Regions from separate parts of the Kitasatospora sp. HPM-01-4 genome, predicted to be linked through region 1. Evidence: riboswitches for the same ligand, from Rfam matches in the RefSeq annotation. Region 1 holds a riboswitch; each other region holds the start of a gene.
The links. Region 1 has a riboswitch for cobalamin ahead of metE (5-methyltetrahydropteroyltriglutamate--homocysteine S-methyltransferase). Riboswitches for the same ligand answer to the same signal wherever they lie in the genome.

Region 1 (5,649 bases):
GATCCGCAGCAGCACGGCGGCGGTGAGCGGGCGCTGACTGTGCTCGATCTGGTTGAGATAGCTGGTCGAGATGGACAGCTCCTGCGCCAGCTCGACCTGGTTCATACCGTGCTCGCGGCGCAGCCGGCGCAGTTTGGCGTGGGCGAAGATCTTGCGCCCGGCGGGACGTGCCATGGTGCGACGCACCCCTCTTCTCTTCCCCGGATGGTTGCGAAGGTACCACCGAAGCGGATTCGCAGAATTCGCGGATATGGCGCCGTGAGTGTCGGAAATCCGCAGGTGCGCGCGGGGAGGACGCGAGTGCGAGGGGCGGGCACCGACCTGGTCCCGTGCCCGCCCCTCGGCCCTGCGCGCCGAATCAGCCCGCGAGTTCTTCCCGCAGCCGGCGGGCGGCGCCCACCAGGCTGTCCAGCGAAGCGCGGGTCTCACTCCAGCCGCGGGTCTTCAGACCGCAGTCGGGGTTGACCCACAGGCGCTCGGCCGGGATCGCCGCGAGCCCGGCACGCAGCAGTTCCACGGCCTCGTCCGTGCTCGGAACGCGCGGTGAGTGGATGTCCCAGACGCCCGGGCCGACCTCGCGGGGGTACCCGGTCCCGGCGAGCTCGCCGGCCACCTGCATGTGCGAGCGGGTGGCCTCCAGGGAGATGACGTCCGCGTCGAGCTCGTCGATCGCCGTCATGATCGCGCCGAACTCGGCGTAGCACATGTGGGTGTGGATCTGGGTGTCGGCGCGGACGCCGGAGGTGGCGAGCCGGAACGCCTCGGTGGCCCAGGCCAGGTAGGCGGGGCGGCCGGCGGCGCGCAGCGGCAGGGTCTCGCGCAGGGCCGGCTCGTCCACCTGGATGACGGCGGCGCCGGCGGCCTCCAGGTCGGTGACCTCGTCGCGCAGGGCGAGGGCCACCTGGCGGGCGGTCTCGGCGAGCGGCTGGTCGTCGCGGACGAATGACCAGGCGAGCATGGTGACCGGACCGGTGAGCATGCCCTTCACCGGACGGTCGGTCAGGCTCTGCGCGTAGCGGAACCAGTCGACCGTCATCGGGTGCGGACGGGAGATGTCGCCGGCCAGCACCGGCGGGCGTACGTAGCGGGTTCCGTAGGACTGCACCCAGCCGTGCCGGGTGGCCAGGTAGCCGGTCAGCTGCTCGGCGAAGTACTGGACCATGTCGTTGCGTTCGGGCTCGCCGTGCACCAGCACGTCCAGCCCGGCCTTCTCCTGGAAGGCGATCACCTCGCGCACCTCGGCCTCGATCCGCCCCCGGTAGGCGGTCCGGTCGATCCGACCAGCCGTCAGGTCTGCCCTCGCGAGCCGGAGTTCGGTCGTCTGCGGGAAGGAGCCGATGGTGGTGGTCGGCAGCAGCGGAAGCCCGAGGCGGGCGCGCTGGGCCTCGGTGCGAACGGCGTAGGGCTGGGAGCGGCGGGCGTCGTCCCCGGTGACGGCGGCGGTGCGGGCGCGCACGGCCGGGTCGTGGGTGATCGGCGAGTTGGCGCGGGAGGCCAGGTCGGCCCGGTTGGCGGCCAGGTCGCTGGCGATCGCCCCGGTGCCCTCGCGCAGGGCGCGGGCCAGCAGCGCGGTCTCCGTCGCCTTCTGGCGGGCGAAGGCGAGCCAGCGGGCGATCTGCGGGGCGAGGTCGCGCTCGGCGGTGGCGTCCAGCGGCACGTGCAGCAGCGAGCAGGACGGCGCGACGTCGACATGGCCGGCCAGGCCGAGCAGGGTCGCCAGGGTGGCGAGCGAGGCCTCCAGGTTGTTGATCCAGATGTTGCGGCCGTCGATCACCCCGGCGATCAGGCGCTTGCCGGGCAGCCCGCCGGCCGCGGCGAGGTCGTCCAGGTTGCCGGCGGCGGGGCCGGTGAAGTCCAGCGCGAGGCCGTCGATCGGGGCCTTGGCCAGCACCGGCAGCGCCTCGCCGAGGCGGTCGAAGTAGCTTGCGACGAGCAGCTTCGGCCGGCCGGTGAGGGCGCCGAGCTCGCGGTAGGCGCGGGCGGCGGCGTTCAGCTCGGCCGGGGTGCGGTCCTGCACCAGGGCGGGCTCGTCGAGCTGCACCCATTCGGCCCCGGCGGCGCGCAGGGCGGCGATCAGCTCGGCGTAGACCGGGAGCAGCCGGTCGAGCAGGGTGAGTGGCTGGAAGTCGGCGGCCACCCCGGGCGCCGGCTTGGCGAGCAGCAGGTAGCTGACCGGGCCGACCAGTACCGGGCGGGCGGCGTGGCCGAGGGCGAGCGCCTCGCGCAGCTCGCCGACCTGCTTGCCCGGGTCCGCCGTGAAGGCGGTGTCGGGACCGAGTTCGGGTACCAGGTAGTGGTAGTTGGTGTCGAACCACTTGGTCATCTCCAGCGGCGCGACGTCCTGGGTGCCGCGGGCCATGGCGAAGTAGCCGTCGAGCGGATCGGCGTCGACCGCCGCCCGGTGCCGCTCGGGGATCGCGCCGACGGCGACGGTGGTGTCGAGCACGTGGTCGTAGAGCGAGAAGTCGCCGGTGGGGACCTCCTGGACGCCGGCCTCGGCGAGCTGCGCCCAGTTCTCCCGGCGCAGGTCGGCGGCGGTGGCCCGCAGGGCGGCCGAGGTGACGGTGCCCTTCCAGTACCCCTCGATGGCCTTCTTCAGTTCCCGGTTGCGGCCCTGCCGCGGGTAGCCGTGCGCGGTGGCCCGGGTGGCCACGGCTGCGGACTTCGCTGTCAAGGGACTCTCCTTCGCGAGTCTTTCTCCTCAAGTGCCCGGCGACGGCACGGGAGCGCGAAGGGGTGACGAACCGGACGGACACCCGCACGCGCGCGGCCCCGCCTGGTATGTACGCCGACCCGCCCTCGTGGTCACCGGGACAGCCGCCCGCGATCGGTCGCGCGCGGGCAGCGGGCAGGTCTTCGGACTCGCGGGCACGGCCGCCCGGGAAAGGCGGTCACCTACTGGCCGTCGCTTCCCGGACCCGGATGGGCCCAGTGCGTATGACGGCGGTCGTTCCCACTCACCGCTGCGGGGCAGTCCCGGATTCCCACCGGGTTCCCTCTTACGACGCGCCTACCTGGCGGGCAGGGCGAACCAGCTGCCCGACCAGCTTAGAGCGGAACCGCCGACGGGGAGAACACCGAATCCCCGCAGTCCACTTGCTGAGACGGCATCAGGACCGGTCCCACTTCGGTCAGGCCCGCTGGGGTGAGCCGCTCCTCGGGGAGCTCACCCCAGGCGTGCCTTGAACTTGTCCCTCCAGCGCCGGAGACAGGAGATCGCCAGCCCGACGGTGTTGACGGAGTCCCGGATCTGGTCGCGGGCCTGGTGCCGGCCGACGCGCTCGCTGAGGTGGTCGCGGACTTCGGCGACCAGGTCACCGACCAGGACGAGGACGGTGGCCGTCGTGACCTCCCTGCCGGTCACCGAGGTGATCTCCCAGTGGGCTTCGACGCCCAGTTCCGCCAGGAGGACCAGCAGTATCAGAGCGGCCCAGATGGCCGTCTTCTCCAGGAACGCGACCAGGTTGACGTTCTTCAGCCGCATCGCCAGGCCGGTGCTGGCCAGGAGGACCACACCGGCGGCGATGGCCAGGACCCGCCAAGACTGGTGGGCCATGTCCAGCCCCAGAGCCAGGAGCACCAGGACCCACGCCGTGCCCTGGATCAGTGCACGCTCGGTGTACGCAGGTGCCACGACCTGCTCGTCGACCTGTGCCATGCCATCCCCCTCCGACCGCATGATGAGTGCCCTCGACAGCTGAACGTCGAGCGTCTCGGTATCGCAGCCGCGGTCGGCGTTAGAGGGTTGTCAATCCGGTCGGCAGCACACCGGCGCGCGCCGGTATCGCCACACCCCGGGGCGGCGAGGAGGTCAACGCTTCCAGGGCCGGGCGAACTCGTGCAGTGCCGCGACGGCGGCCGGGGCGAGCATCCGGTCGTTGACCGGGGTGCCGGACGGGTGGAGGTAGTGGTCGAGGCCGTCCAGGGTGCGCAGCCCGGGACCGGTGGTGTGCGCCTGGTCCAGCGCGGCGAGCAGCGGAGGTGTGGTGGCGCAGGGCACGTTGTGGTCGGCGGTGCCGCACATGACGGTCACCCTGGTGCCGGGGCGCAGCCCGCGGGCGGCGTCGGGCGGGTAGACGGCGTCGTCGCTGCGTACGAAACGGGCGTTGTTCGGGCCGAACAGCGCGTTCAGCAGCGTGGCGAGCGGCGGCAGCAGGCTGCTGGTGTCCGCGGGGCGGCCGGCCCGGAAGTCCGCGATCGCGGCGGCGACGCCTGCCTTGTCGGCCTGGGCGACCGCCTCGGTGAACTGGCCGGCTGCCGCGCCCTCGTCGAGCAGGGCATCGAGCTGGAAGCCGAGCAGGTCCAGGAAGCGTTCGTCCTGCGGTGCGACCAGGGCCAGTCCGGCGGGTGCGGGCCGTACGGTGCGTGCGAGCAGGAGCGCCTGCATTCCGCCCTCGCTGTGACCCAGGATCAGCAGGGCGTGCGGGTCCGCTTCCGGCTGCGCGCCCAGGGTGGCGTAGGCCGCCGCGGCCTGGCGGGTGAAGGCCGCCAGGTCGACCCGGCCGGGGTCGCCCTGGTAGGCACCGGCGCCGGTCCGGCCGGTGAAGTACTTGTCGAAGCGCAGCGTCATGACGCCGTCGTCGCCGAGGGTGTCCGCGAACAGCGCGAGGGTGCCCGGTGTGATCGAGGGCGGCTGGTCGCCGTCGCGGTCCGTGGTCCCGCTGCCGGGCAGCAGCAGGGCGGCCGCCAGTCGGTGGCCGGCCCGGTGGGCGGGCACGTGCACGGTGCCGTACGCGGTGGTGCCGTCCACGGTGAACCGCACCTCGCGGTCGGCTGCGGGGACCACCGCCGCGTTCTGCCCGGCGGCGCTCGCGGCCGGGGCGGCTAATCCCGCCGCCGCGGTCGCGGCCACCAGTGCAGCGGTTGCCCGGATGCGCCAACGCATGTCTGTCTCCTTGGAGTTGGGGTTCGGGTTCGGGGGTTGGGAGTGAGTTCGGATCAGAGGCCGGATCCGCGTTCGCGTGGCCGTCAACGGCCGATCAGCTGCATCACCAGGATGAACCCGATGAACACGCCGAACGGCAGCAGGCTGCGCGGGTTGCCGAAGTTGACGGTCCAGCCGATGCCGAACCGCTTGGCGACGAAGACCGCCGGGTCCTGGCGGTTGACGTAGACCAGGCCACCGCAGCGCCAGTACCGGTCGTCGTCCCGGTGGACCACGCCGGTCCCGGTATCCTCCGCGTCCTGCTCGCCCTCCGGCACCGGCAGCCGGCTGCCGTTCTGGCCGGTGCGGATCGCGACCGCGAGGACGGCGACCAGGCCGGCCCCGGTCGGCGCCAGCACGGGCAGTGGTGCGAAGGTCCTGTCGCCGTCCCAGACCTGCCAGGCCGCGAGCAGGACCGTCAGGTCGGCACAGGCCGTCAGTACCAGCAGCGCCGCCGCGAGACGCACGATGTACCGGCGGTGCCGGGCCGCGCTCGCGGCCGGCCCGGCCGGGTCGAGGTCCGCACGGGAGCGGAAGACCTGCCAGGTCACCAGTACCAGCAGAGCGGTGAGCGCGAGTTGCACGAAGACGGGCGTGAACGCGGTGCCGACGGACTTCGCGGCGTACCGGTCGACCGCCCCGCCGTCCCCGTAGTGCATCGGCAACTGGTCGGGCATCGACGGGTAGCGGACGGCGGCCGCCACCGCGGTGGCCGCGAGGACGGC
Region 2 (5,649 bases), 210 kb from region 1:
TTCTCGGAGGCGAGCTGGTCCTCGTAGTGGATGCCGGCCGCACCGGCCGCGATCATGCCCTTGGTCAGCTCGAAGGCGTTCAGCGGGCCGCCGAACCCGGCCTCCGCGTCCGCGACGATCGGCACCAGCCAGTCGGGGCCGTCATTGCCCTCGATGGCGTCGATCTCGTCCGCCCGCAGCAGCGCGTTGTTGATCCGGCGCACCACCTGCGGAACCGAGTTGGCCGGGTACAGGCTCTGGTCCGGGTAGGTCTGCCCGGACTGGTTGGCGTCGGCCGCGACCTGCCAGCCCGACAGGTAGACCGCCTGCAGCCCGGCCTTGACCATCTGCACGGCCTGACCACCGGTCAGCGCGCCGAGCGCGTGGATGTAGTCCTGCTCGTGCAGTTGCCGCCACAGCCGCTCGGCACCGCGCCGGGCCAGGGTGTGCTCCTCGCGGACCGTGCCGGAGAGCCGGACCACCTCCGCCGCGGTGTAGGTGCGCTCCACACCGGCCCACCGTGGATCCGTGGCCCATCGGGCGGCCAGCCGTGCCGCCTGCTCCGCCTGCTGCCGCCGAACCGACTGCGTCATGATCCGCTCCCGGGGATGCTCGTTGACTCGTTGTCTCGCTGACTCGTTGCGAAGGATGTGATGCCACTCGCCTCGCGGATGGTGCGCGGCCGGGTACGCCGGGCGGCGGTGGGGAAACCGCGGGACGTCATCGCCCGGACGGCGAGCCGCCGGGGATGACCGGCCCGGCGGCCCGGCCCTTTCGGAGGTGCTCCGCCCGGCCGCGTCACCGACTCTGGCAGCTTCCTGACGTCCGGTCACCGGTGGACGGGTGCCAACTTCTGCGAACCTTCCGCTGTGAATCCGCGAAGGTTGCGAATGATCGGCTCGGCGGTGTCCGGCTATGCTGCGGGACGACCGGACGGCCCGAAGGCCGGACCCACCCGACGGGCCGGATACGGGCCGGATGTGATCGGAGGCCGTTCGATGGGCAAGACCTTCGCCGGTGCCAGGCTCCGCCGGCTGCGCGAGGACCGCGGACTCAGCCAGGCGGCGCTCGCGCGGATGCTCGACCTGTCACCGAGCTACCTCAACCAGCTGGAGCACGACGCCCGCCCGCTCACCGTCCCGGTACTGCTCCGCCTCACCGAGGCATTCGGCGTCGACGCCGGGTACTTCGCCCCGCCCGACACCGCCCGGCTGACCGCCGAGCTGCGCGAGGGCCTCGGCGGCGAGCTCGCCGCCGGTCGCCTGACCGCCGGTGACCTGGACGACCTCGCCGCCCGCCTGCCCTCGGTCGCCCGGGTGCTGCTGGACCTCCGGCGCAGCCAGCAGGAGACCACCGAACAGCTGGCGGTCCTGGCCGGCGACCGCGGACTCCTCCCGGGTACGGAAGGCACCCGCACCCCGCACGAGGAGGTCCGCGAGTTCTTCTACCGGCGGAGGAACTACATCCACGAACTCGACACCGTGGCCGAAGAGTTGGCCGAAGCCATCGGCCTGCGGCGCGGTGAGGTGCGCAGCGTGCTGGCCGAGCGGCTCGCCACCCGGCACGGCGTACGCCTGGCCACCACCGATGACGACCGCACCGGACCCGACCGGCTGCACCGCTACGACGCCGGTGCCCGGGTGCTGCACCTGTCCTCCCGGCTGCGACCGGGCCAGCAGGCCTTCCGGATGGCCACTCAGCTCGCCTATCTGGAACACGACGGCCTGCTGTCCCAACTCGCCGCCCAGGACGGCCCGGACGGCTCGACCGCCTGGTCCCTGACGCGGATCGGCCTGGCCAACTACTTCGCCGCCGCCCTGGTGCTGCCGTACCGCGTCTTCCATGCCGAGGCCGAGGCGACGCGCTACGACATCGAACGCCTGGCGGACCACTTCGGCGTCGGCTACGAGACCGTCTGCCACCGCCTCAGCACCCTGCAACGGCCCCGCCTGCGCGGGGTGCCGTTCTCCTTCGTCCGGGTCGACCGGGCCGGCAACGTCTCCAAACGGCAGTCCGCGACCGGCTTCCACTTCTCCCGCGCCGGCGGCACCTGTCCGCTGTGGAACGTCTACGAGGCGTTCTCCGCTCCGGGGCGCGTCCACGTCCAGATCGCCGCGATGCCGGACGGGCAGCGCTATCTGTGGACCGCCCGCGCCGTCACCCGCTCACCCGGCGGCTGGGGCAGGCCCGGCAAGACCTTCGCCGTCGGCCTGGGCTGCGAACTGCGCCACGCCGCACGGCTGGTGTACTCCGCGGGCCTCGACCTCACCGAGGAGAGCGCCGCCGCCCCGATCGGCCTCGGCTGCAAGACCTGCGAACGCCCCGCCTGCCCGCAGCGGGCCGCTCCGCCGATCGGCCGCCCGCTCACCGTGGACGAGCACACCAGCACCTTCGTCCCGTACCCGGTCCGCCCGACGACCGGCGACGAGGTGCGGTGACGGCGGGGGAGCGGGTACGCGAAGGGCCCACCCGTGCGCGAGCGCACGGGTGGGCCCGACGGCCTTCTCAGCGGCTGGGCCAGCGGCTCTCGACCTTGGCCAGGCGCCAGTACGCCAGTGCACAGGCCCAGACCACCACGAACAGGCCCACGATGATGAACCCGACGTTGTTCAGGTCGATGCCGGAGATCCAGCCGGTCACCGGATCGGTGAGGTTCAGCTGGTCGTGCAGCACACCGACGAGCTCGATGGTGCCGATCAGGAAGGCGACCGCGATCGACAGGCCGGTGATGGTGAGGTTGTAGTAGACCTTGCGGGCCGGGTTGGAGAACGCCCAGTGGTAGGCGAAGTTCATGAAGGTGCCGTCGAGCGTGTCGAACAGGCTCATCCCCGAGGCGAACAGCAGCGGCAGGCAGAGGATCGCGTACCAGGGCAGCCCGGCGGCGGCACCCGAGCCGGCCATCACCATCAGGGAGACCTCGGTCGCGGTGTCGAAGCCGACGCCGAACAGCAGGCCGATCGGGTACATCTGGCCGGGGCGGCTGATCGACTTGGTCAGCCGGCCCAGGATGCGGTTCATGAAGCCGCGGTTGTCCAGGTGCTTCTCCAGCTCGTGCTCGTCGAACTCGCCGGCCCGCATCGCCTTGAAGACCCGGTAGATCCCGGCCAGGGAGACCAGGTTGAGGGCGGCGATCAGGTAGAGGAAGCTGCCGGAGACGCTGGTGGACACCACCCCCAGCACCTGCTTGGTGCTGGAGTCGTCGCTGGTCAGCGTGGTGACGACATGGGCACCGGTGGCGACCAGGCCGGCCAGTACCACCACGATGGTGGAGTGCCCGAGGGCGAACCAGAAGCCGACCGACACCGGCCGCTTGCCGTCGGCCATCAGCTTGCGGGTGGTGTTGTCGATGGCGGCGATGTGGTCGGCGTCGAAGGCGTGCCGCATGCCCAGGGTGTAGGCGGTGATGCCGAGGCCGAGGCCGAAGACCTGGTTGCCGACGGCGTAGTGGTGCGGGGCGACCATCGCTATCAGGATGCCGAAGGCGGTGACGTGCATGGCGAGGATCACCGCCATCAGTCCGCCGGTGCGGATCCAGTCCTTCCGTTCCCAGCGCAGTGACGGGGCGGCGGTGGCCGCGGCGGGCGCCGGGGCAACGGTTCTGGGCATGGTCATTTCGGGCAGCCTCTCCAGCACCTCGTGGACAGTTCTCAAGCGGTGCCGTGGCCGGTCTCCTGGCTGACGGGTCAAACGCCTCCGCACCCGGCCTTCCCGGACGCACAGCGCCCAGTGACCACCCGCCGGCTCGCGGCGGGACGGTACGGAGACTCCCCGATCACAGTGGCGAGGGCCGCTCCGGACTTCCTGTGACAAGGCACAGGACACCGGTCTTCCCGAACACCACGGCAGCAGTCACCGTAGGGGGCGGGATCACCAGCGCACAAGCCCGCTCAGCTGCGCATGTGTTCGACATCACCGGCGCACGGTAGTGAACCGACGGCGTACTCAGGGCGAGTCGCGGGCCGCGTCGGGGAGTTGACCCGACGCGGCCCGCGACTCGCCAGGTCCTCGGACCCGGGGCGTGCGACCCGGACCTGTCCGGTCGCCGCCGGTCGTCACGCGGTTCCCGGTGCTCCCGACACAAGGGCCACCGCGGCCTCGGCGGTGTGGACCAGGAACGTCAGCGTCTCCTCCAGATACAGCCGGATGGTCCGCTCGTCGTGCGACAGGTAGCCGATCGACACGTCCTGGCCGATGCAGAGTTCGAAGTCGCCGCCCCGGGTGGACAGCAGGAAGGCTCCGTCGATGGCGGGCGCCCAGACGATCTCGCCGTCCAGGAGCCGGGCGAGGTGCTTGATGACCGGGTAGCCGTAGTCGGACGTCTCGCTGACCGCGGTGTACGCGTCGGCGCTCAGCGCCAGCGTGTACGGTTCGCCAACGCCGGCCAGCCGCAGTTCGGTCACGGCCCGGCTGATGCTGTTCGGGTAGTCGCGTGTCTCAACAGGCAGCCTCACGGGCGGATTTGACGAGCTCTCACGGATCCCCGTGATGCCCGCGGCCGGGTAGCCCTCGAACACCGCGCGGTCCTCGGCGAAGGCGATCCGCCGTGCGGCGTCCATCACCGGCTGCCAGTCCGCGTCCTTGGCGCCGCGCGCGACGTCGTCGACCTGCTCGCGGTCGACGGTGAACGGAACGCGCAGCTCCACGATCGGCTGGAAGTGGCGGGTGTGGGCGATGATCCCGTCGGCCGGGGCGTCGGCCGCCTCCAGGTGCCCGGTGCCCACCCCGGCCAGGTGAAGACCGCCTGACGTGGAGACGTCCACGAGCCGGCGGGCGGCCACATGGCGCTCGAACGTGCGTCGCGCCTCGTTCTCCAGGTCGTCCCAGGCGGCGGCGGAGACGGGCGCCAGTTCACGGTGCAGATTGTTCATTGTCGAGACCTCTTCATGTCGCCGATCCCCAGGGACTCATCGGCCGGCGACCGGACACCGGGTGCCGGGTCGGCCTCCGGCTCCCGGTGGCTCGCGCCGGGCGGATCGGGAAGGCCGTCGAGGAAGTCGGCCGTGGGTACGAAGAACAGGGAACCGGTGACCGCGGTGGAGAAGTCCAGGATGCGGTCGTGGGAGGCCGGAGGGTCGCCCAGGAACATACGCGTCAGCATCGTCTCGGTCACCGCCGGGGATCGGGAGTACCCGATGAAGTACGTGCCGAACTCTTCCTCACCCACCCTGCCGAAGGGCATGTTGTCGCGCAGGATCTCGTGTTTCGTCCCGTCCGGATCGACGAGCGTGTTCAGCGCGACATGTGAGTCGGGCGGCTTGATCTCGTCGTCCAGCTCGATGTCGGTCGCCTTCCGACGTCCGATCACCAGCTCCTGCGCCTCGGTCGGAAGGGCTTCCCAGGCGGGGAGGTCGTGCAGGTACTTCTGCACGATCACATAACTCCCGCCGGCGAACCGCGGGTCCTCGTCGCCGATCAGGACCGCCGCACTCGCCGCCCGGCCCACCGGGTTCTCCGTCCCGTCGACGAAGCCGAGGAGGTCGCGCTCGTCGAAGTACCTGAATCCATACACCTCGTCACATACCGTGACAGCGCCGCGGAGACGGTCCATGAGCTGGGAGGCCAGCGCGAAGCACAGGTCCATCCGTCCGGCCCGGATGTGGAACAGCAGGTCACCGGGCGTCGAAACGGCGCGGTGTCCAGGCCCCGCCAGCTCGCGGAACGGGTGCAGCT
Region 3 (5,649 bases), 4.4 Mb from region 1:
GCTTCGATGAGCTCCGCCGGGTACTCCGCGCGCCGGCCGACCGCGGTGACCACGATCAGGTCCGCCTCGGCCAGCCGCTCGGGCCCGTACGGGACGTCCAGACCGAAGCCGGCGTGGGTGAGGTGCCGCCCCGGGCGGTCGGCGACGAGGGCGAAGTCGTACACCGGCAGCCCGTCGTCACTGCGGTCGATCCCGAACAGCTCGGCGGCGACGCCCAGCTCGAACGGGTGGACCGGCTCCAGCACCACGGCGGCGACGTTCCCCAGCATCCGGCCGGGATGCCGTACGTGCGCCCCCGTCCCGCTCCCTCCCGCCTCGCTCGTCTCCCCGGTCCTTCCACGCGCCCTCGCCCCGCGCGGTTCCGCCCGCGCGGCTCCTCCCCGGACGGCAGGGCCGCTCCCCGGCCTGCCAGGGGTTGGCAGGATTTCGACGCAACCGGTCGTTTCTGCCACTCGTGGCGCCGGCCCGCGCGGACCAGGCTGGAGGCCATGACCCCCGACACCCTCGCGACCTCGCTCGGCCTGATCGGCGCCACCGGCGGCTTCGGACTGCTCGGCTTCCTCATCGGCCGTGAGCTGCCCTGCCCGGGCGACGGCGGGCGGGGCCCAGGAGGCGGTCACGGCGGCGGTCCCGATGGCAGTCACGAAGGCCCCAACCACCCGGCGGCTCCGGTTCTTCCCGACCGCCTGTACGGCACCATGCCGGCCGCCTCCGCCTTCCCGCCGGGGCCGCGGTCCGGCGCCGCCCGCCCCTCGACCGTCCCGCCCGCCGCCTCCACCCGGCCCGCCGCCACCCGACCCGCCACCACCCTGATTGCCGCCGCCGCCCTCCCGTCGGGCACACTGTCCGGATGGGCATCCTCATCCGCCGCGCTCTCGAAGAGGACCTCGAAGCCGCAGGTGACGTCACGGTCGAGGCGTTCGTGGGCGACGGTCACACCTCCCCGGACAGCGGCTACGTCCAGCTCCTCCGGGACGCCGGGCGCCGCAACCAGGAGGCCGAGCTCTTCGTCGCGCTCGACCCGGACAGCCTCCAGGTCCTCGGCTGTGTGACCCTCGCGGTCGGCGGTACCGAGTGGGCCGACATCGCCGAGCCGCACGAGGGCGAGATCCGGATGCTGGCGGTCGGCGCCGCCGCCCGCGGACGCGGTGCCGGCGAGGCCCTGGTCCGTGCCACGATGAACCGCTGCCGGGAGCTGGGACTGGCCGGGATGGCCTTCTCGACCCGCCCGAGAATGAAGGCGGCGCACCGGATCTACGAGCGCCTGGGCTTCGGCCGGACCCCCGAACGGGACTGGGCGCCGGCCCCCGGGACCGACCTCATGGTGTACTCGATCACCTTCTGAGCACCCCTCCCGCACAACCGCAGGGTTGGCCCGGCCGCGACACACGGCACTACATGTGGTGCCGCATCGTCGGACCGCCACAACATGTATGCTCGCTCTCGCTGTCGAAGCAGGGGAACCCGGTGCGAGTCCGGGACTGCCCCGCAGCGGTGAGCGGGCGGCTCTCCAAGCGCCCGCAAGTCCGGTTACCTGCCGACGGCGTGCCACATGGCTTCCCCGCAGATGCCTTGCAGCACCGCAGTACGTCCGGGCCTCGCGGGTGGGCCAGGGGGTAGAGAGCGCGCCGGTTTTCCGGGCGCGCTGTGCCTCCCTGCGCTCACGTCGACCCGGATACGACCCTCATCCGACGCCGCCGCCAGGAGAGAAGCGCCTTGACCATCGCTGCCTCAGTTGCCCTGCCTTCCCAGGGTTCAGCCGCCACCACCCAGACCGACCCCGGTGCGGCACTGCTTCGGCTCCTCACCGACCGCAGCGTTGACCTCCCCCAGGTGGACCCCGGCCACGTCGCCGCCGCCGCGCTGCGCGGCCGCCACGCCGGCTCGGACTTCGCCGAGCTGCGCGGGCTGGCCGTGGAGGCCGCCGCGTCGATGATCGCCGAGGACCCGCAGTACTCGAAGCTGGCGGCCCGCCTGCTCGCCATGGAGATCGCCGACGAGGCGATCAGCCAGGGCGCCATCTCCTTCTCCGCCTCGATCGCCGTCGGCCACACCGAGGGCCTGATCGGCGATGACACCGCCGCCCTGGTCGCCAAGCACGCCGCGGCCTTCGACGCCCTGGTCGACCTGGCCGGCGACGACCGCTTCGAGTACTTCGGCCTGCGCACCGTGCAGTCCCGCTACCTGCTGCGCCACCCGATCACCCGCAAGGTGATCGAGACCCCGCAGCACTTCCTGCTCCGCGTCGCGGCCGGCCTGGCGGTCGGCGACAGCGAGCAGTCGGTGGCCGAGGTGGCCGAGCTGTACCGCCTGATGAGCCGCCTGGAGTACCTGACCTCCTCCCCGACGCTCTTCAACTCCGGCACCAAGCACCCCCAGATGTCCAGCTGCTACCTGCTGGACTCCCCGCTGGACAACCTCGACTCGATCTACAACCGCTACGCGCAGATCGCCCGCCTGTCCAAGCACGCCGGCGGCATCGGCCTCTCCTACAGCCGCATCCGCTCGCGCGGCAGCCTGATCCGGGGCACCAACGGCAAGTCCAACGGCATCGTCCCGTTCCTGCGCACCCTGGACTCCTCGGTCGCCGCGGTCAACCAGGGCGGCCGCCGCAAGGGCGCGGCCTGCGTCTACCTGGAGACCTGGCACGCCGACATCGAGGAGTTCCTGGAGCTCCGCGACAACACCGGCGAGGAGGCCCGCCGGACCCACAACCTCAACCTGGCGCACTGGATCCCGGACGAGTTCATGCGCCGGGTCAACGCCAACGAGGACTGGTCGCTGTTCTCTCCCGCCGACGTCCCCGAGCTGGTGGACCTGTGGGGCGCCGAGTTCGACGCCGCCTACCGCAAGGCCGAGGCCGAGGGCAAGGCCGTCCGCACCGTCCCGGCGCAGACCCTGTACGCCCGGATGATGCGCACCCTGGCCCAGACCGGCAACGGCTGGATGACCTTCAAGGACGCCTCCAACCGCGCCGCCAACCAGACCGCGCTGCCCGGCCGCACGGTGCACTCCTCCAACCTCTGCACCGAGATCCTGGAGGTCACCGACGACTCCGAGACCGCGGTCTGCAACCTGGGCTCGGTCAACCTCGGCGCGCACGTGGCCGACGGCGCCACCGCCGGCGACCTGCTGAACGCGATGGACTGGGAGCGGCTGGACGCCACCGTGCGCACCGCCGTGACCTTCCTGGACCGGGTCATCGACATCAACTTCTACCCGACCACCGAGGCCGGCACCTCCAACTCCCGCTGGCGGCCGGTCGGTCTGGGCGTGATGGGCCTGCAGGACGTCTTCTTCAAGCTCCGGCTGGACTTCGACTCCGCCGAGGCCAAGCAGCTCTCCACGCTGATCGCCGAGCGGATCATGCTCACCGCGTACGAGCGCTCCAGCGAGCTGGCCGAGCAGTTCGGCCGCCACGAGGCGTACGCGGAGACCCGCGCCGCCCGCGGCCAGCTGCACATCGACCACTTCGACGCTGCTCCGCAGTGGACCGAGCGCTGGGACGCGCTGCGCGCCCGGATCGCCGAGACCGGCCTGCGCAACTCCCTGCTGCTCGCCATCGCGCCGACCGCGACCATCGCGTCCATCGCCGGTGTGTACGAGTGCATCGAGCCGCAGGTCTCCAACCTGTTCAAGCGCGAGACCCTCTCCGGCGAGTTCCTCCAGGTCAACCCGTACCTGGTCCGGGAGTTGAAGGAGCTGGGCGTCTGGGACCAGCAGACCCGGGACGCGCTGCGCGAGGCCAACGGCTCGGTCCAGGACTTCAACTGGCTGCCCGCCGAGGTCCGTTCGCTCTACCGCACCGCGTGGGAGCTCCCGCAGCGCGCGCTGATCGACCTGGCCGCCGCCCGCATGCCGTACCTGGACCAGAGCCAGTCGCTGAACCTCTTCATGGCCGCGCCCACCATCGGCAAGCTCAGCTCGATGTACGCGTACGCCTGGAAGGTCGGTCTGAAGACCACCTACTACCTGCGTTCCCGCCCGGCCACCCGGATCGCCCAGGCCGCGACCCGCTCCGCCGCCGTGAACATCCCCTCCCCCACCATGACCGCTGAGGAGCAGGCCGCCGCCATCGCCTGCTCCCTGGAGAACCCCGAGTCCTGCGAGGCTTGCCAGTGAGTACCCCCGCGCCCAGCAACGACGAGCGCAAGATGCTGCTCGACCCCGGCTTCGAGCTGACCCTGCGCCCGATGCGCTACCCGTCGTTCTACGACCGGTACCGGGACGCCATCAAGAACACCTGGACCGTCGAGGAGGTGGACCTGCACTCCGACGTCGCCGACCTCGCCAAGCTGAGCGAGGGCGAGCGGCACCTGATCGGCCGCCTGGTCGCCTTCTTCGCCACCGGTGACTCGATCGTCGCGAACAACGTGGTGCTCAGCCTCTACAAGCACATCAACTCCCCCGAGGCCCGGCTCTACCTGTCCCGGCAGCTGTTCGAGGAGGCCGTGCACGTCCAGTTCTACCTGACGCTGCTCGACACCTACCTGCCCGACCCGGACGACCGCGCGGCGGCCTTCGCGGCGGTGGAGAACATCCCCTCCATCGCACAGAAGGCCAAGTTCTGCTTCAAGTACATGAACGCGGTCGACCACCTCGACTCGCTGCAGACCAAGGACGACCGCCGCGCGTTCCTCCTGAACCTGATCTGCTTCGCGGCCTGCGTCGAGGGCCTGTTCTTCTACGGCGCCTTCGCCTACGTGTACTGGTTCCGCTCCCGCGGCCTGCTGCACGGCCTGGCGACCGGCACCAACTGGGTGTTCCGCGACGAGTCCATGCACATGGACTTCGCGATGTCCGTGGTGGACACCGTCCGCGAGGAGGAGCCCGACCTCTTCGACGACAAGATGGCCCAGCAGGTCACCGAGATGCTGGAGGAGGCCGTCGAGGCCGAGCTCCAGTTCGCCCGTGACCTGTGCGGTGACGGCCTGGCCGGCATGAACACCGAGTCGATGCGCCAGTACCTGGAGGCCGTCGCCGACCAGCGCCTGGCCCGCCTCGGCCTGCCGATCCGCTACGGCTCCACCAACCCCTTCGGTTTCATGGAGCTGCAGAACGTCCAGGAGCTGACCAACTTCTTCGAGCGCCGGGTCTCCGCCTACCAGGTCGCGGTCGAGGGCTCGGTCTCCTTCGACGACGACTTCTAGGCCGCTCGCGCAGAAGCCGGTAGCACGAAGGCCGGTACGGACTCCCGTCCGTACCGGCCTTCGCCGTACCGTCAGTCGTTGGACACAGTCGCGTACTTGGGGGTTCCCTCGGCCATCTGCTTCAGGGCGTCCTTGCGGGCGCGCTTGGAGAGCTTGTCGATGTACAGGAAGCCGTACAGGTGGTCGGTCTCGTGCTGGAGGCAGCGGGCGAAGAAGCCGGTGCCCTCGACCCGGACCGGGTTGCCGTCCTTGTCCCGGCCGCTCACCGCGGCGTAGTCGGGGCGCGGGAGTTCGGCGTAGGCGGTGGGGACCGAGAGGCAGCCCTCGTGGCCGTCGTCCAGGACCCGGCGGCGGTCGGCCGGGAACTCCTCCAGGACCGGGTTGACGACGTGGCCGATGTGGCGCACGCCCTCGTCGTCCGGGCAGTCGTAGACGAAGACCTTGAGGTCCACGCCGATCTGGTTGGCCGCCAGGCCGACGCCCTCGGCCGCGTACATCG
Region 4 (5,649 bases), 6.1 Mb from region 1:
AGAGCGAGAGGCCGACCGAGGGCGGGAAGGCGCCGTCGTTGTCCGCCCGGTAGCGCTCGATCAGCGAGGCGGCCAGGGCCTGGCCGGTCTCCCAGGCCAGCTTGCTGGGGACGGCCTTGGGGTCGACCGAGTAGAAGTTGCGGCCGGTCGGCAGCACGTTGACCAGTCCGCGCAGCGGGGAGCCGGACGGTCCGGCCGGGACGAAGCCGCCGTTCAGCGCGTGCAGCACGGCGTCCAGCTCGTCGGTGGTCCGCATCAGGCGCGGCACCACCTGGCGGGCGGCGAAGTCCAGCACCTGGCGGACCGCCTCGCCGTGCCCGGCCGCGACCTTCTCCACCGCCTCCGGTGCCCAGTCCTCGGCCTCCATCGCCTCGACCAGCGCACGTGCCTGGGCCTCGGCCGCGTCGGTGGCACCGAGGGTCGGCGCCGCCTCGTCCAGGCCGAGCGCCTCGCGCAGGCCGGGCAGAGCGTTCACACCGCCCCAGATCTGCCGGGCGCGCAGGATGGCGAGCACGATGTTGATCCGGTCCTCGCCGACCGGGGCCTGGCCGAGGACGTGCAGGCCGTCCCGGATCTGGGCGTCCTTGACCTCGCACAGCCAGCCGTCGACGTGCAGCAGGAAGTCGTCGAAGCCGTCGTCCTCGGGGCGCTCCCGGAGACCGAGGTCGTGGTCGAGCCGGGCGGCCTGGATCAGGGTCCAGATCTGGGCGCGGATCGCGGGCAGCTTGGCCGGGTCCATCGCGGCGATGTTGCTGTGCTCGTCGAGCAGTTGCTCAAGGCGCGCGATGTCGCCGTAGGAGTCGGCGCGGGCCATCGGCGGGACCAGGTGGTCGACCAGGGTGGCGTGGGCACGGCGCTTGGCCTGGGTGCCCTCGCCCGGGTCGTTCACCAGGAACGGGTAGATCAGCGGGAGGTCGCCGAGTACGGCGTCCGGACCGCAGGCGGCCGACAGCGCGGCCGTCTTGCCCGGCAGCCACTCCAGGTTGCCGTGCTTGCCGAGGTGTATCACCGCGTGGGCGCCGAAGCCGCCGTCCTCCCGGGCGGCCGCGATCCAGCGGTAGGCCGCCAGGTAGTGGTGCGAGGGCGGCAGGTCGGGGTCGTGGTAGATGGCGACCGGGTTCTCACCGAACCCGCGCGGCGGCTGGATCAGCACCAGCAGGTTGCCGGAGCGGATCGCGGCCAGCACGATGTCGCCGTCCGGGTTCCGGCTGCGGTCCACGTACAGCTCGCCGGGCGCCGGGCCCCAGTGCTCCTCGACCTGCTCCCGCAGCTCGGCGGGGAGCTCGGCGAACCAGCGGCGGTAGTCGGCGGCCGGGATGCGGACCGGGTTGCGGGCGAGCTGCTCCTCCGTCAGCCAGTCCTGGTCGTAGCCGCCCGCCGCGATCAGCGCGTGGATCAGCGCATCGCCCTCGTGTGAGGCATCGTCGCCGACGTCGAGTCCCGGCAGCTCGTCACCGAGGTCCATGCCCTCCGCGCGCAGCCGGTGCAGCAGCCGGACCGCGCTGGCCGGGGTGTCCAGACCGACCGCGTTGCCGACCCGGGCGTGCTTGGTCGGGTACGCGGACAGCACCAGCGCCAACCGCCTCTCGGCGGGCGGGACATGGCGCAGCCGGGCGTGCCGGATCGCGATGCCCGCGACCCGGGCGGCGCGCTCGGGGTCGGCCGCGTAGACGGTCAGGCCGTCCTCGTCCAGCTCCTTGAAGGAGAACGGGACGGTGATCAGGCGGCCGTCGAACTCGGGTACGGCGACCTGGGTGGCGGTGTCCAGCGGGGAGAGGCCGTCGTCGCTGCCCTCCCACTGGGCCCGCGACCAGGTCAGGCAGAGCGCCTGGAGGATCGGCCGGTCGAGCGCGGCGAGCGCGCCCGCGTCCCAGGCCTCCTCGTCCCCGCCCGCCTGCGCCTCGGCCGGGCGGGTGCCGCCGGCGGCCAGCACCGTGGTGACGATCGCGTCGGCCCGGCCCAACTCGGCCAGCAGCTCGGACTCGGCGCCGCGCAGCGAGGAGCAGTACAGCGGCATCGCACGGCCGCCCTGGTCCTCGATCGCCCGGCACAGGGTCTCGACGAAGGCGGTGTTGCCGCTCATGTGGTGGGCGCGGTAGTAGAGCACCGCGATCAGGGGGCCCTCGGTGGTCGAAGGCGTGCGCTCCAGCGGGCCCCAGGCGGGGGCCGAGGCGGGCGGGGCGAAACCGTGGCCGGTGAGCAGCACGGTGTCGGAGAGGAAGGCGCCGAGCTCGGCCAGGTTGGCCGCGCCGCCGTGCGCCAGGTAGGCGTGCGCCTCGGCGGCGATCCCGGCGGGGACGGTGGACAGCTCCATCAGCTGGGCGTCCGGCGCCTGTTCACCCGTGAGCACGACCACCGGGCGAGGGCCGGCCAGCAGCGCGTCCAGGCCCTCCTGCCAGGCCCGGCGGCCGCCGAGCAGCCGGACGATCACCAGCTCGGTGCCCTCCAGCAGCGCGGGCAGCTCCTCGGGGGTCAGCCGGGCCGGGTTCCCGAGGCGGAAGCGCACCGGGCCCTGCGAGGCGCGGGCGCTGAGGAGATCGGTGTCGGAGGTCGACAGCAGCAGGATCATGCGGTGGGCCTCCCGGCCTGGTGGATGGTGGGCCGAGCGGTGCGGTGCTCGGCGGACGGCGGAGTGCGGCGGGTGCCCGGCCGGCCCACGGGAACGGGTGGCGTGGGAGCGTGCGGCGCCGGCTCGGCACACCCGGCACACAGCGGGCGGAGCACGGCGGACCCGGGCATGCGGGAGCGCATCACTTCTGGCCTTCCTCGGGGTCCGCGCCCCGGGCTGGTCGAGGACGGCGGGAGTACCTGGCTCCCAGGGCCCAGTTGAGCCGTGGTTACAGTGGCGGGACCGCACCGGTTTTCCACCGGTTTCCTCCGCATATGCCGTCAGGCCGCCCGCGCGGGCCGCCCGGGAGCATCGTACGGGTTGCGACTGACCTGGGGGGAGTGTGATCTGTTCGGTACGGTGCACCCCGAGCGGTGATCTGTATGCTCGCCGCCATGCCACCCACACCCGACGCCGTCGTGCCGGGCCCCGGTGCGCCCGACCGCGACCGTTCGGACGCCTGTCCGGGGGCCCTGCGGCTGCACACCGCCGACGACGGCTCCCTCGCCCGGATCCGGATACCCGGCGGACTGCTGACGGACCGTCAGGCGATCGCGCTCGCCGAGGCCGCCGAGGAGCTGGGCGACGGCGAGTTGGAGACCACCTCGCGCGGCAACGTGCAACTGCGCGGCCTGCCTTCGGACTCCGGTCTCGAACTCGGCCGCCGCCTGCGCGCCGCCGGACTGCTGCCCTCGGACACCCATGAGCGGGTCCGCAACATCGTCGCCTCCCCGGCCGCGGGGCTGGACGGCCTCGGCCACGCCGACGTCCAGGACTGGGCCCGCGAACTGGACCGGCGCCTGTGCGCGAGCGAGGCGGCGGCCGGGCTCTCCGGCAAGTTCCTCTTCGCCCTGGACGACGGGCGCGGTGACGTCGCCGCCCTCGACGCCGATGTGACATTGATCGCAACCGCCGGCGGCGGCGCCCTGCTGCGCCTCGGCCGCGCCGCCACCGCCCGCCCGGTGCCGCCCGGCCGCGCCGCCGAAGGTGCGGTCCGCGCCGCCGAGGAGTTCCTGCACGCGCTGCGCGCCACCGGCACCAAGGCCTGGCACCTGCGCGAGGCGCCCGAACTGCTCGACCCGGGCACCGAAGAGCTGCCGGCCCTGCCCGGCGCCGCCCCTGCCCCCGGCGCCCTGCCCGGCGGGCTCTCGGTCGGCCTGCGGTTCGGCCGGGTCGGCGCGGCACGGTGGCGGCTGCTGGCCGCGGCCTCGGCCGGGGAACTGCGCCTGACCCCCTGGAGGGGAGTCATCCTGCCGGGGGCGGCGGCCGGCCGGCTGCCCGAGCTGGCGGCGGCCGGGTTCCGTACCGACCCCGGTTCGGCCTGGGAGCGGGCCAGTGCCTGCACCGGGCTGCCCGGCTGCGCCAGGTCGCGGGCCGACGTACGGGCCGACGCGGCACGGGCGTTGGACGCGGCGGCGCGGCGGTCCGCCCCGGGCGGACTGCCCGTGCACTGGTCCGGTTGCGAGCGGCGGTGCGGGCATCCGGCGGGGGAGTGGGTGGACGTCCTCGCCACGGGGCAGGGCTACCGGGTGACCCGCGTCGGCGCCTCGGCGAAGGCGCCGGCGGATGTGTCAGTGAACGTGACGACAGAGCGGATGGCCGAGGCAGTGGCCGAGGCCCGGAGGATCAAGTGATCGAGTACGAGAAGGACGGCGCGGCCATCTACCGCCAGTCCTTTGCCACCATCCGGGCCGAGGCCGAACTGGCCCACCTGCCCGCCGACGTGGCGCAGGTCGCCGTGCGGATGATCCACGCGTGCGGCATGACCGACCTGGTCGAGGACCTGCTCTGGTCGCCCGGCGTGGTCGCGAGCGCGCGCGCCGCGCTGCACGCCGGTGCGCCGATCCTGTGCGACGTGTCGATGGTGGCCAGCGGGGTCACCCGCAAGCGGCTGCCCGCCGACAACGAGGTGATCTGCACCCTCTCCGACCCCTCGGTGCCCGAGCTGGCGAGGAAGATGGGCAACACCCGGAGTGCCGCCGCGATGGAGCTGTGGCTGCCCCGCCTGGAGGGCGCGGTGGTCGCCGTCGGCAACGCGCCGACCTCGCTGTTCCGGCTGCTGGAGATGATCGAGGCCGGTGCGCCGCGTCCGGCCGCCGTGATCGGTGTGCCGGTCGGCTTCATCGGCGCCGCCGAGTCCAAGGAGGCGCTGGCCGCACACCCGTCCGGCCTGGAGCACCTGGTGGTGCGCGGTCGGCGCGGAGGCAGCGCGATCGCCGCCGCCGCCGTCAACGCGATTGCGAGTGAAGAAGAGTGACGGAGCATCAGGAAGTCGCCAGCGGGCGGCTGTACGGTGTCGGCCTCGGCCCCGGCGATCCGGAGCTGGTGACCGTCCGGGCCGCCGCGCTGATCGGCCGGGCCGACGTGGTGGCGTACCACAGCGCCCGGCACGGCCGTTCCATCGCCCGCTCGATAGCCGAGCGCTACCTGCGCGGCGACCAGATCGAGGAGCAGCTGGTCTACCCGGTCACGGTCGAGACCACCGACCACCCCGGCGGCTACCGGGGCGCACTGGACGAGTTCTACGAGGAGGCCGCCGCCCGGCTGGCCGCCCACCTGGACGCGGGCCGGGACGTCGTCGTACTGGCCGAGGGCGACCCGCTGTTCTACGGCTCGTACCAGCACATGCACAAGCGCCTGGCGCACCGCTACCCCACCGAGGTGGTGCCCGGGGTGACCTCGGTGAGCGCCGCCGCCGCCCGGCTGGGTGAGCCGCTGGTCGAGGCCGACGAGGTGCTGACCATCCTGCCCGGTACCCTCCCCGAGGAGGAGCTGACGGCGCGGCTGGCCGCCACCGACTCCGCCGTGGTGATGAAGCTGGGCCGTACCTTCCCGACCGTGCGGCGGGCGCTGGAGCGCTCCGGGCGGCTGGCCGAGGCCCGGTACGTCGAGCGGGCCACCATGGCGGGCGAGCGCACCGAGCCGCTGGCCGAGGTGGATCCGGCGAGTGTCCCGTACTTCTCGGTCGCCGTACTGCCCAGCCGGATCGGGGGCGCGCCCGTCGAACCCGCAGGGACCGCCGAGGGTGCGCAGTGCGCCGA

Region 2: it holds a riboswitch for cobalamin, as region 1 does, so the genes downstream of both, nicT (Nickel transporter NicT) here and metE (5-methyltetrahydropteroyltriglutamate--homocysteine S-methyltransferase) in region 1, are expected to answer to the same signal.
Region 3: it holds a riboswitch for cobalamin, as region 1 does, so the genes downstream of both, ACSMTC_RS23420 (ribonucleoside-diphosphate reductase subunit alpha) here and metE (5-methyltetrahydropteroyltriglutamate--homocysteine S-methyltransferase) in region 1, are expected to answer to the same signal.
Region 4: it holds a riboswitch for cobalamin, as region 1 does, so the genes downstream of both, cobN (cobaltochelatase subunit CobN) here and metE (5-methyltetrahydropteroyltriglutamate--homocysteine S-methyltransferase) in region 1, are expected to answer to the same signal.

The regions. Positions count from the first base shown of each region.
Region 1 covers NZ_JBPQGP010000005.1:948,613-954,261, reverse strand. The annotation lists gene ACSMTC_RS03950 (short-chain fatty acyl-CoA regulator family protein) at 1-174, opposite strand, end outside; gene metE (5-methyltetrahydropteroyltriglutamate--homocysteine S-methyltransferase) at 359-2,674, opposite strand; cobalamin riboswitch at 2,831-3,051, opposite strand; gene ACSMTC_RS03940 (hypothetical protein) at 3,167-3,658, opposite strand; gene ACSMTC_RS03935 (alpha/beta fold hydrolase) at 3,812-4,885, opposite strand; gene ACSMTC_RS03930 (DUF1648 domain-containing protein) at 4,969-5,649, opposite strand, start outside.
Region 2 covers NZ_JBPQGP010000005.1:736,654-742,302, reverse strand. The annotation lists gene aceA (isocitrate lyase) at 1-572, opposite strand, end outside; gene ACSMTC_RS03085 (short-chain fatty acyl-CoA regulator family protein) at 978-2,417, shown strand; gene nicT (Nickel transporter NicT) at 2,485-3,591, opposite strand; cobalamin riboswitch at 3,624-3,836, opposite strand; gene ACSMTC_RS03075 (family 1 encapsulin nanocompartment shell protein) at 4,032-4,847, opposite strand; gene ACSMTC_RS03070 (Dyp-type peroxidase) at 4,844-5,649, opposite strand, start outside.
Region 3 covers NZ_JBPQGP010000005.1:5,369,669-5,375,317, reverse strand. The annotation lists gene ACSMTC_RS23430 (helix-turn-helix domain-containing protein) at 1-269, opposite strand, end outside; gene ACSMTC_RS23425 (GNAT family N-acetyltransferase) at 851-1,345, shown strand; cobalamin riboswitch at 1,399-1,556, shown strand; gene ACSMTC_RS23420 (ribonucleoside-diphosphate reductase subunit alpha) at 1,723-4,122, shown strand; gene ACSMTC_RS23415 (ribonucleotide-diphosphate reductase subunit beta) at 4,155-5,150, shown strand; gene def (peptide deformylase) at 5,222-5,649, opposite strand, start outside.
Region 4 covers NZ_JBPQGP010000005.1:7,027,880-7,033,528, forward strand. The annotation lists gene cobN (cobaltochelatase subunit CobN) at 1-2,569, opposite strand, end outside; cobalamin riboswitch at 2,781-2,927, opposite strand; gene ACSMTC_RS30795 (cobalamin biosynthesis protein CobG) at 3,004-4,242, shown strand; gene ACSMTC_RS30800 (precorrin-8X methylmutase) at 4,239-4,865, shown strand; gene ACSMTC_RS30805 (precorrin-2 C(20)-methyltransferase) at 4,862-5,649, shown strand, end outside.